DNA from 3 places in the Bacillus sp. SORGH_AS_0510 genome. Region 2 is predicted to be linked to each of the others. Evidence: riboswitches for the same ligand, from Rfam matches in the RefSeq annotation. Region 2 holds a riboswitch; each other region holds the start of a gene.

Region 1 (3,277 bases), 3.7 Mb from region 2:
GTTACCCATTTCTTTTAAGTTATCTGATTGGTGCTTTAGAATTTTTAGCTTTTCTAGGTCTGCTTTACTTGTTATGTATTTATCGGATGGACCTGCTTTACTCATGCGGCAATATCCGCTTTTAGGTCTTTAATAACCCCTGAAAGAAGGATATTTAAGGAGTTTAAATATTCGGCCCGTTTCTGTGTTTGGTTTAAGTCGTTTTTTAATTCTCTAATGATTGCATCGTGTTTTTTAATAGCTTCCTGTAATAATGCTTCCTTTGTTTGTACCAGTTTTTTCTTTTTAGAAGCAGAAAGAAGGGCATACCCGCCAACACCGAGAATCACTGCTGGTGCAGCTAGTACACCGATTCCGGCAACCATTCCGCCACCTACGATGGAACCAGCTGCAGCTAAACCTGAAGTAATTCCTGCCGCACTTAATCCAGACACGCCAAGGATGGATAAGAGTCCTAAGCCTGCAGCTCCACCTACTCCAATCCCAGCAACAGCACCGAGTACCTCAGGGATGTCACTTGTTTCAATTGTCCTTGTTCGGTCCTGTACGGCTGCTCCAGCCTCGTTAAGAATTTTTTTAATAGGTTCTAAAGCTTCCATATTTTTATACAATACCTTTTTTGCCATTCCTATCTCTCCCTTTGGTGAAAAATGCACTATTCTTATTAAAATAATAGAGCTTTTTAACTAGATTATAATACTTAATTTAGAAAAAAAGGATTAGTTTGTAATTTTTTTATTTTAGGGAATCCAAGGGGACGGTTCTGGTGGTTTTTTTCTTTTTCGTGATGACTAAAAAAATTGGTAGAACCGACCCTTTAGGTATATTGACCTGGTTATATTTTACAATTATAATTTAGATATATTATTATACATGTTTGATTATATACATATGTGTGAAGGGCAAATTCATTGAAAGATGAAGACGCAAAACTATAGGGACTAAAGTCGCGAGACAATGTTAGCCAGTTACCAATAGGAATTTTCCAAATCAATGGACTAATCTATGTTGGGTTGGTCTATTTTTATTGAGAAAAATAAGTAAGCTTTTATCAGGGAGATTGGAGAAAACGACATGAAGGTAACGGTCATCCTTTTATTAGTAGTATTTGTTGGTCTTCTGGTATGGATTCTTTACGGAATGCTTAAGTGGAAAAGAAAATTTCAAACCATCTCCCAGTTAGTAGAAAGTTCAAAGGACGTTGTCTATTACTATGAGGTACCGAAGATGAAGTTTACCTATATAAGTCCTTCTATTGAAACCTTTTTAGGCAAAGGGGTAATTGAAGAAGCTGAATTAAATCTTTACGCCCCTTTTGAAAGGGTTCATCCTGATGATTATGAAACGCTCATGCGTAAAGTAAGCGGCAATATGGATTATTCTGAAATCTTCATTCAGCGTTGGAGAGACAATAGTGGACATTATAGGTGGTTTGAGGAATACGCGAGCCCTATCTATGAAAATGGGCAATTAGTGGTCATACAAGGAATTATGAGGAATATTGATGAGAAGGTAAAACTACAACAGGCATTAGAATATCGAATATATCACGATCCTCTAACGGATATTTATAATCGGGAATACTTTGAGAAGAAATTTGAAGAGCTTAATACCTATATAAATGTCCCTGTTGCCTTAATCGTTTGTGATGTAGATGGTCTTAAATATGTAAATGACCATTTTGGCCACAGGGCGGGAGATGAATTAATCAAAGGGGTTGCAGCACTTATCAATCAATACTCCACAGAAGAGATATCCGTTTCACGAATTGGTGGGGATGAATTTGTTATTATTACGATTTATCAGACAGAAAGTCAAGTTCAACAACTTATATCTGATATTCGTAAAGATATAGAAAAGTATAATGCTCATTCATTCGAATATACGATTAAAATGTCTATCGGATATAGCTATGCATTCAGTTCAATAGAGCAAATGGAAGGATTATTTTCTCAGGCAGATAAAAAAATGTACGAAGATAAAGTGAGCAGAAAAAATCGTGTGTTTACGTAGGTGAAGCACCTTATAGCTCCAAGTCTTTTGTATTGGGGTTATGCTCGTTTTAACTAAAGGATTAATTAGTTTAGCATATAGGAAAAATAGGTGAAAATGCAGAAAAGGGACGGTTCCGATGGGTAGGAAAAAACCATGAGAACCGTCCCTATGGCATTCTATGGTGATATAGTTTAAAGGTTATGGAAAATTAAGGGGAGACGGTGAAAATCATGGAAACATTTCTTGAAATTCTATGAGAAGTTCTGAAGGGGGTTATGCGTGAATTGAGCGCATATTTCTTTCGGAAAAACGTTCTAGAAAACAAGAAAACTACCCCGCGCCGTAGCAAGCAAAAGGGTGGTTCTCACCTTGCTAGAATTGCATAAATTTATCAAACTAAAAGGCCCATCCAAAAAAGGGATGGGTCGATTACTCTAACTATATATAGGTAAATTAGAATCAATATGTCGTAAAATTTCTTCAAAAGTAACCATATTCCACGCCGCTCGGCCAATAAACAATCCGTCCACGTTCTTACACGAGAGATAGCCCTTGAAATTATCGGTATTAACGCTCCCGCCAAACAGAAGCGGAACATCCTTCGCAGCATCCTCACCATACAGATCAACTAACACACAGCGTAAATAATTATGAATTTCCGCTACATAATCCGCATCAGCCGGTGTCCCACCCTCACCAATCGCCCAAACCGGTTCATAAGCAATCAATATATTGGATAGTTGTTCAACAGTGATACCAAACAAAGAAACCTTCAACTGTTGAGCAAGCACCTCGTACGACACCCCAAAATCCTTCTGCTCTTTATTCTCCCCAATACACACCAGTGGCCTCATCCCATGATTAAGAGCAGCTTTAATCTTTTTATTTAAATCGTGATCATTCTCATTATAGTATTGTCTTCTTTCGGAATGACCAAGCTCCACAAGATCAATTCCTATCTCCTTTAACATCAGAGGACTGATTTCACCAGTGTAGGCACCCTTATCCTCCCAATGCATATTCTGTGCACCAAGCAAAATATCATGACCGCTTAATTCTTCTCGTATTCTAGATAAGGAAGTATAGGGAGGGATAATAAACAATTTGATTGAACCGTTCAAACTACTAGCTAATTCTTTCAACTCTTTGCAGTACTCCAAACCCCCTGCGAGTGTTTTTGTCATCTTCCAGTTGGTTCCAATCCAAATCTCTTTATCTTTCATTCTACATTTCCTACAACCCATTCTGCCATCGCTTCAAAAATAATTGCAACTGTCGTAGC
Region 2 (3,277 bases):
ATATTATTACGATTATTTCTATTGTTCTTTTTATCATGGCAGAGAAAAAGTCTAAATCGCCCATGGTTAACCTAATTCTTTTTAAAGACCGGTTATTTACGGGATCGGTTGTAACAGTGACAGCAGGTTTTATTTTCCTCATCGGTGTAATGGTCCTACTACCTCAGTTTTTAACTAACTTCCAACATAAGACAGAGCTTCAAGCCGCATTACTAGTTACACCAGTATCTGCCGCCATCTTCGTATTTTCCAACTTTGCAGGTTTGTTAACGAAAAAAATAGGATTTACGATTCCAGTAATACTTGGGTTTGGGATCATGGGAATTGCTTACTACTTGCTACACAACTTAAGTATTCATAGTACTTCTAGTCAGGTTATTTTGTTGTGCAGTTTGCTTGGGTTCGGATTTAGCTTTGTTATTTCTTCAGCCACGATTGCAAGTACATCCTCATTTGAAGGGGAGATGCTAACAGCTTCCCAAAGTGTGTTTTCTATGCTTAGACAGGTTGGTGTCGTTTTAGCAGTAGCAATCTTTGTTGCAGGCTTGACCAATAATATTCAACATAAGAAACAGAATGTTGTTCATTTTGCGGCTCAAAGGCTTGAAAAATTAGATTTGCCACAATCAGCAAAAGAACAAATCTTTAGTGAAACAAAAAAATCAATTAAAAAAGAAAAGCAAAACCTTAAAGCAAATCAGGAAGAAATCTCTACTACAGAACGTCAACAGCTGATTGATGGGAATGTAGAAAAAGTGCTTTCCACATTGCCAGAAGATCAGAGAGTTTTAGCAAAAGAAATGGTGTATAAACAAGTGGAAAAACAGGTAGATGAGGAAATTACTCACAATAAGAAATTAATAAAGACATATGGAAGTCAGGTGAGTGCCTATGCTCATAAAACAATTGCATCCAGTTTTGCTGATCTTTATAAAACAAGTATCCCGTTTGTACTAATTTGTTGTTTAACAGGATTTATTTTTAGAGAAAAAAGGAGAAAGAATGTATTTTCCAATGTTCAATTCCAAGCAAACGAATAAGTTGGAAGTCCAAAACACCTGCGTTGTAGAAATGACGCAGGTTTTGTGTTTAAATGTCGAAATAAATGGAATAGTATTTTTTTTCAGTAAAATATGGTGTTTTTTGTGGTAATATATACCTCCAACAATTATAATGACTGTGAGTACATTTTCCTAAAAGGCAACCTATTTGAAAAGATAAGGACGCAAAGCTACAGGGGCTAAAGTTTGATTGCTATGCCAGCCAGCTGCATATGTTTTTTTTAGTCCTCTTCTATCTAACTCCATGACAGCCACTAGGAATAAAAAATGGAGGGAAAAACATGTTGAAAAAAGTATTTGCCATTTCTCTATCAGTCCTTTTAATGTCATCATTTGGGACAAGCGTATTTGCTGCAGAGCCTACTCCAGCAGATTATGAGAAGGTTATTGCTTCTATTGAAAAAACTAACCAAGATATTGAAGCTAAAATTGCAAAAGCAGTTCAAGATGCTGATGGGCTGGAGGCTCAGTACATAAGAGATATTCAAAAGTTAGAGGAAGGCGACACTGTTGTTAAATTAAAAGATCAAAAAAACAAATTACAACAGGACTTAGTAAAAACCAATGATATAAACAAAGTAGAAAAAATAAGAAGTGAGCTTTCTGATCTAAATAGTAAAATAGAGGAAGAAACAGCTAGAATTAATGAGAGGATGTCAGCTATAAAAGCAAAAGTTGATAGTTTAGTGCAGTCTTCTTTAGAAAAAGGATATGATAAGGAAAAACTTGATAAAAAAATAGAAAAGCTTAATGAACAAATAAATAGAAAATTAGAGAAACATAATGAAAGAACTGAGAAATTTTCAAATGATTTGGATAAATTAATTACAGATTTATATAATGTTACATTAAAAATGTCTACGGACGCAATCAATAAGGCAGCAGAAAAGGGCATCCAAGCAGAACCTTACTGGACACTTGTGGAGCTAGGAGGAAAGTGGGTTTGGATTGACCCGATTCGTGTTTGCCATTAAGAGTCTGGGGGTTTTAACATGAATGGTCTTCACCTTGGGGAGAACGGGAAATATTTAGAAAAAGTAATAGATTCAACATCTGAGTTTAGTTTAATAGCAAAAGGTGACGGCTCAGAAGTTATCTTACAAACAATAAAAGAAGGGAAAACCTTTTATGTTTTTCCAGGTGAAGAACCAGAAACAATGGAATTCTTCTTTATAGTTAATGGAGAATGTGTCTATGAAGAAATGGATACTAAAATTTATTTAAAATCTGGTGATTATTTTTATATACATCACCTTGAAGATGCTACTTATTTTAAAGCATTAACAGATATGAAGTTAATTTGGTTCACTACTCAGCCTGCTTTTCACTTTATAAGCGAGAGTATTAATGAGTTAACAAAAATTGTTAAGCAAGTAGAAGAAAAAGACCAATATACCTATCAACATAGTGCTAGGGTGCAGACATATTCTGTGAGAATTGCCAAACAGTTACAACTTTCGAAAGAAAAGCTAGAAAATCTTTATTTTGCATCCCTCTTTCATGATGTGGGAAAAATTCATGTTCCTGAAGAAATTTTGAATAAACCTGGAAAACTTTCTAATGAAGAATTTGAAATCCTAAAGAAACACTCTTGGGATGGGTGCGAGATGGTTAAATCAACCTATTATGGTCATATTGGAGATATTATTTTACAGCATCATGAGAGGTTAGATGGATCCGGATATCCATCAGGTCTTAGTGGTGAAGAAATTCTATTAGAAGCCCAAATCATAGGGGTAGCAGATACCTATGATGCAATGACTTCGGACCGTGTATATAGAAAAGGTCTGGATCCTAAAATAGCAATAGCTGAACTTAAAAGATTAGCGGGTTCTCATTATCGAAGTGAAATTGTGGAGGCATTTGAAAAAGTATTAATTATAGACGGAAAACTAAAGGTAGAAGACCTAAAACAAGTCCCTTAGTACCATGGGACTTGTTTTTATTTTAAAGGAGTGGTGAGGATGGAAGTTTTAAAAGCAATAAATCTAGGCATTAGATTTACATTGGAAATAGTAGTACTTATCATTCTTGGCTATTGGGGGTTCCATGTGAGCCAGAGTACAGTTATAAACATAGTATTAGGTATTGGAGCTCCAATGATAGCCGCTGTTATTTGGGGGATGTTTGGAGCCCCTAAAGCACCTTACACATTATCTAGCATGCCTTTTTTAATGTTGGAGATAGTCATATTTGGCCTTCCAGTCATTATTTTG
Region 3 (3,277 bases), 380 kb from region 2:
CATATCTTAAATTTTGTTCATAGGTTTTTGCTCCTGGTCCACTAAGTGCCAAAATGCCAAAATTCCCTGATGACACTCCTGAAGAATCAACTTTTAATAAGTAAGTTTTGTTATATTCCAGAATCACACTCTCGTCGATTCCTAATGGAGCGGCACCTACTGCTTTTCCTATCACACCTAATCCTGCTGCAGCTCTAGCTGTGACGTCCGTTTTTTCAAAACCAAAAATTTTCATAAACGTCATGTTTACTGATTTCGTTAGGTGGATGGTAACTTTACTTCCCATGTTAATACCAAGATTGGTTAACGTGTTCGCTGCTTTATGAGAATCTAAGATATATTGCACGGTATCAGTCACTTTTTGTTCTGTATTTGGCAGCTCTTGAGCCCCTGAAAGGACGGCTGCATTTGCTACCTTTTGCAGCTTTGCTTTTTCCATATAAATTAAGCCTCCATCTATGGCTAATCCTGCCATACAGAGGATGGTCATTAGCGAGATTGCACCAAGAATGAGGGCATTCCCTTGCTCACCCTTAAATAAACTAGTAAAAAATTTTCGCATATTTATCCCTCACTCTACGCGAATCGTTGAATTTGTTTCAATGGCAAAATCGGAGGGGAAGAACTTGGAAATCATAGGAGTTAAAAATGTCATTGGATACTTCAGCTTGACTGTTACATAGTCTCCCGAACGCCTAACCGTATCCGCTGGAGTGATTGTTACCTGTAATTTTGTCGTATCCCCTAAATGGACATATTGGTGGGCGAAAGTTGAAATGTCAGCATCCTTCTTTCCCAGACCACCTAGTCTAACTGTTTCCTGAGCCGCCATTTGCAAATGCGCATAGGAATATATCACTCGACCAAAATCAAGGATTCCTACTAAAATCAATAGAAAAATAGGAATAATTAGCGCTGTTTCTACCAACGATTGGCCACGTTCATCTTTTTTCATTGGAAAAGGGCTCCAGGGAAATATACTTGAAAGATGGCTCCTGCCGCAATAGCGACGCCATAAGGAAGCGTGGTTTTGACCGACTCATTTTCCTCGAGAAGAGAAAGCCTCATTCCATGCCGCAGACCATGCATTAGGTATAATAATCTCTTTAAAAATCCTTTACGGTAAAGAATAAATAGGATAGCCATAAAACCTCCAGCCAGAGCCATATAGATCGACGCCATTAATACAAAACTGATTCCCTTTAATCCGCCAATTACAGCAAGGAGTTTTACATCACCAGCACCCATTCCTCCAAGGAGATAAGGAATTAATAGGATTCCTAACCCTACAGCCGTACCAAGGAGTGCCCCTGTTAATCCGCTCCATCCAGCGGTAATGGAGTGAAAAATCCATGCTATAAATAAAAAGGGAAATAAAACCTTATTATAAATTTTCCGTTCCTTTAAGTCGGTAATCACACATATAATCAGGAGGATCATTAGTAGTAAGTTACTCCACACTTATATATCTCTCCTTTCCTATTCGTAGGTATGGTTTATAACTATTTTCTTGAAAGAAAAATAGCCTCACGTTTATATTGAACGCAAGGCTATAAGGAAATAGCTAAGTTAAATCAAGATAAATAAATATTATTGAGTCCCGCCGCCTGCACCAGCACTTGTTAATGCGTCCTTTGCATCCGTAAATAACTTAACAACTTGATCTTTCATTACTAGTAATACTGCTACAGCGCCAACCGCAATTAGTCCTAAAACTAACCCATACTCAGTCATACCTTGTCCTTGTTCTTCAGTAAATAAAGCTTTCATTTTTTTCATCATTTGTAAAAACCCCTTTTCATTTTATAGTTAAATAGTTTCCAATTTTTGTTTCCGTTTGCTGAATCGTGCCTGCTGGCACCTCTAATACTGACTTTGCTCTTTTGTGATACTTCCCTACTGTTGCGGGCTTTACCGTTTCGTCCAGGCCGACAATTTCAAGATCTTCACTTAAGTAAATGACATCGATGGAATAATTCATGAAGAAAGTATGAATGGATTGGCAGGGTTGGATTAATAAGCCGTGTCCTGCTGGTAAACTTTTCGAAAACATCAGTCCTTTTAATCTTTTAAAAAAGGTATCAGCTGTTGATAGATGGTTTGCCAGTTCCGCTCCGTTTGACAGATTCACGACTTTCACTCATTTCACCTCCGATAATAAAAATAACCCCGCCTTTACCGAAAGGGGGGTTAAAAATAAGCGCACCTAAATATACATAGATAAACTATGGATAAATAGTATCACTACTATGAAACACCCTGTTCTTTCGGTAACTGGCTGGCGTAGTGCAAAAGCACCTTAGCCCCTTTAGCTTTGCGTCGCTGATTTTCATCAGTTTTGCCTTTATCGAGAATCAGTGTTTGTTTGTCCGACTGATCTCTTATTCACATAATAGAACTTTTTCCCCTCAAAGAGCATCCTACTAAAATACTATTTTATTTCAAAGGAGTTAGGTATATTTACCCATTTCCGACTAAAACCCTTATAAAATCAACAATAAATGCGTATATATCCTCAAATTACCTATACTGCCAATTTATTTAGGCTAACCATTCACCATACATTCGCCCATACATATAATTTATAGATAACAATTAAAAAGGATGTTGATCATGCCAGCCATCGTTGGAGTTGCACAGGTAATTACCTTAGGAAGCAGTTCAGTATTCCATATTGGCGACGTATATAAAATTATGCCATTTTCTAATGCCAAAACATTCTCAGGAGCCGGGTCATTTAATACAGGGGAAAATTTGCGTCTAAACAACAATTCAAGTTCTACTAACACATCGGATGCAGATGTTATTGATCAAGGAATTGCCCTAAATGCTTAACAATTGGGTGGTCTAACATGAATTACTATATACAACAATCCATTCAAGTAAATTGCATAAGAATTGGGAGTATTTCCAATTCCTCTGTCATGCAAATTGGCAGTGCTGGAATGATAAAACCATCTGCCTATCTTTATAATACTGGTGGTTTTACAGAACCCGCCCCCAAGCCAATTAAAGCCCTTGGAAGCTTAGTGGGTACCCCCGCCGTGCCATTACAGGCAGCTGTTAGAAAAAAAGAAAATGTAGACAAATAATTCTCATCCATCTTTTGGGTTTAACGAGACTACCTACTGTGAGGTGATTTCATGTATCAAGATTATTCCCAATACCTTCAATGGCTGCAAATGTATATTCAAGCACAGGAAAAGAGAATCGTTGCATTGGAGACTACCCTTCAAAAAATGCAAGAAGAGATGAAGCAACTAAAAGAGAAACAGCC

Evidence for each region. Region 2 has a riboswitch for cyclic di-GMP ahead of QE429_RS21825 (hypothetical protein). Riboswitches for the same ligand answer to the same signal wherever they lie in the genome.
Region 1: linked by a shared signal. The riboswitch ahead of QE429_RS03245 (sensor domain-containing diguanylate cyclase) and the one ahead of QE429_RS21825 (hypothetical protein) in region 2 are both predicted to bind cyclic di-GMP.
Region 3: linked by a shared signal. The riboswitch ahead of QE429_RS19970 (DUF192 domain-containing protein) and the one ahead of QE429_RS21825 (hypothetical protein) in region 2 are both predicted to bind cyclic di-GMP.

What each region holds. Positions count from the first base shown of each region.
Region 1 covers NZ_JAUTAU010000001.1:622,907-626,183, forward strand. The annotation lists gene QE429_RS03235 (hypothetical protein) at 1-105, opposite strand, end outside; gene QE429_RS03240 (hypothetical protein) at 102-626, opposite strand; cyclic di-GMP riboswitch class I at 892-976, shown strand; gene QE429_RS03245 (sensor domain-containing diguanylate cyclase) at 1,075-2,013, shown strand; gene QE429_RS03250 (triose-phosphate isomerase) at 2,430-3,218, opposite strand; gene QE429_RS03255 (DAK2 domain-containing protein) at 3,215-3,277, opposite strand, start outside.
Region 2 covers NZ_JAUTAU010000001.1:4,286,273-4,289,549, reverse strand. The annotation lists gene QE429_RS21830 (DHA2 family efflux MFS transporter permease subunit) at 1-1,040, shown strand, start outside; cyclic di-GMP riboswitch class I at 1,190-1,275, shown strand; gene QE429_RS21825 (hypothetical protein) at 1,343-2,035, shown strand; gene QE429_RS21820 (HD-GYP domain-containing protein) at 2,054-2,986, shown strand; gene QE429_RS21815 (YrdB family protein) at 3,026-3,277, shown strand, end outside.
Region 3 covers NZ_JAUTAU010000001.1:3,902,226-3,905,502, forward strand. The annotation lists gene QE429_RS19950 (pilus assembly protein TadG-related protein) at 1-562, opposite strand, end outside; gene QE429_RS19955 (TadE/TadG family type IV pilus assembly protein) at 572-955, opposite strand; gene QE429_RS19960 (A24 family peptidase) at 952-1,461, opposite strand; gene QE429_RS19965 (Flp family type IVb pilin) at 1,591-1,782, opposite strand; gene QE429_RS19970 (DUF192 domain-containing protein) at 1,799-2,140, opposite strand; cyclic di-GMP riboswitch class I at 2,267-2,353, opposite strand; gene QE429_RS19975 (spore germination protein) at 2,614-2,835, shown strand; gene QE429_RS19980 (spore germination protein GerPB) at 2,853-3,092, shown strand; gene gerPC (spore germination protein GerPC) at 3,144-3,277, shown strand, end outside.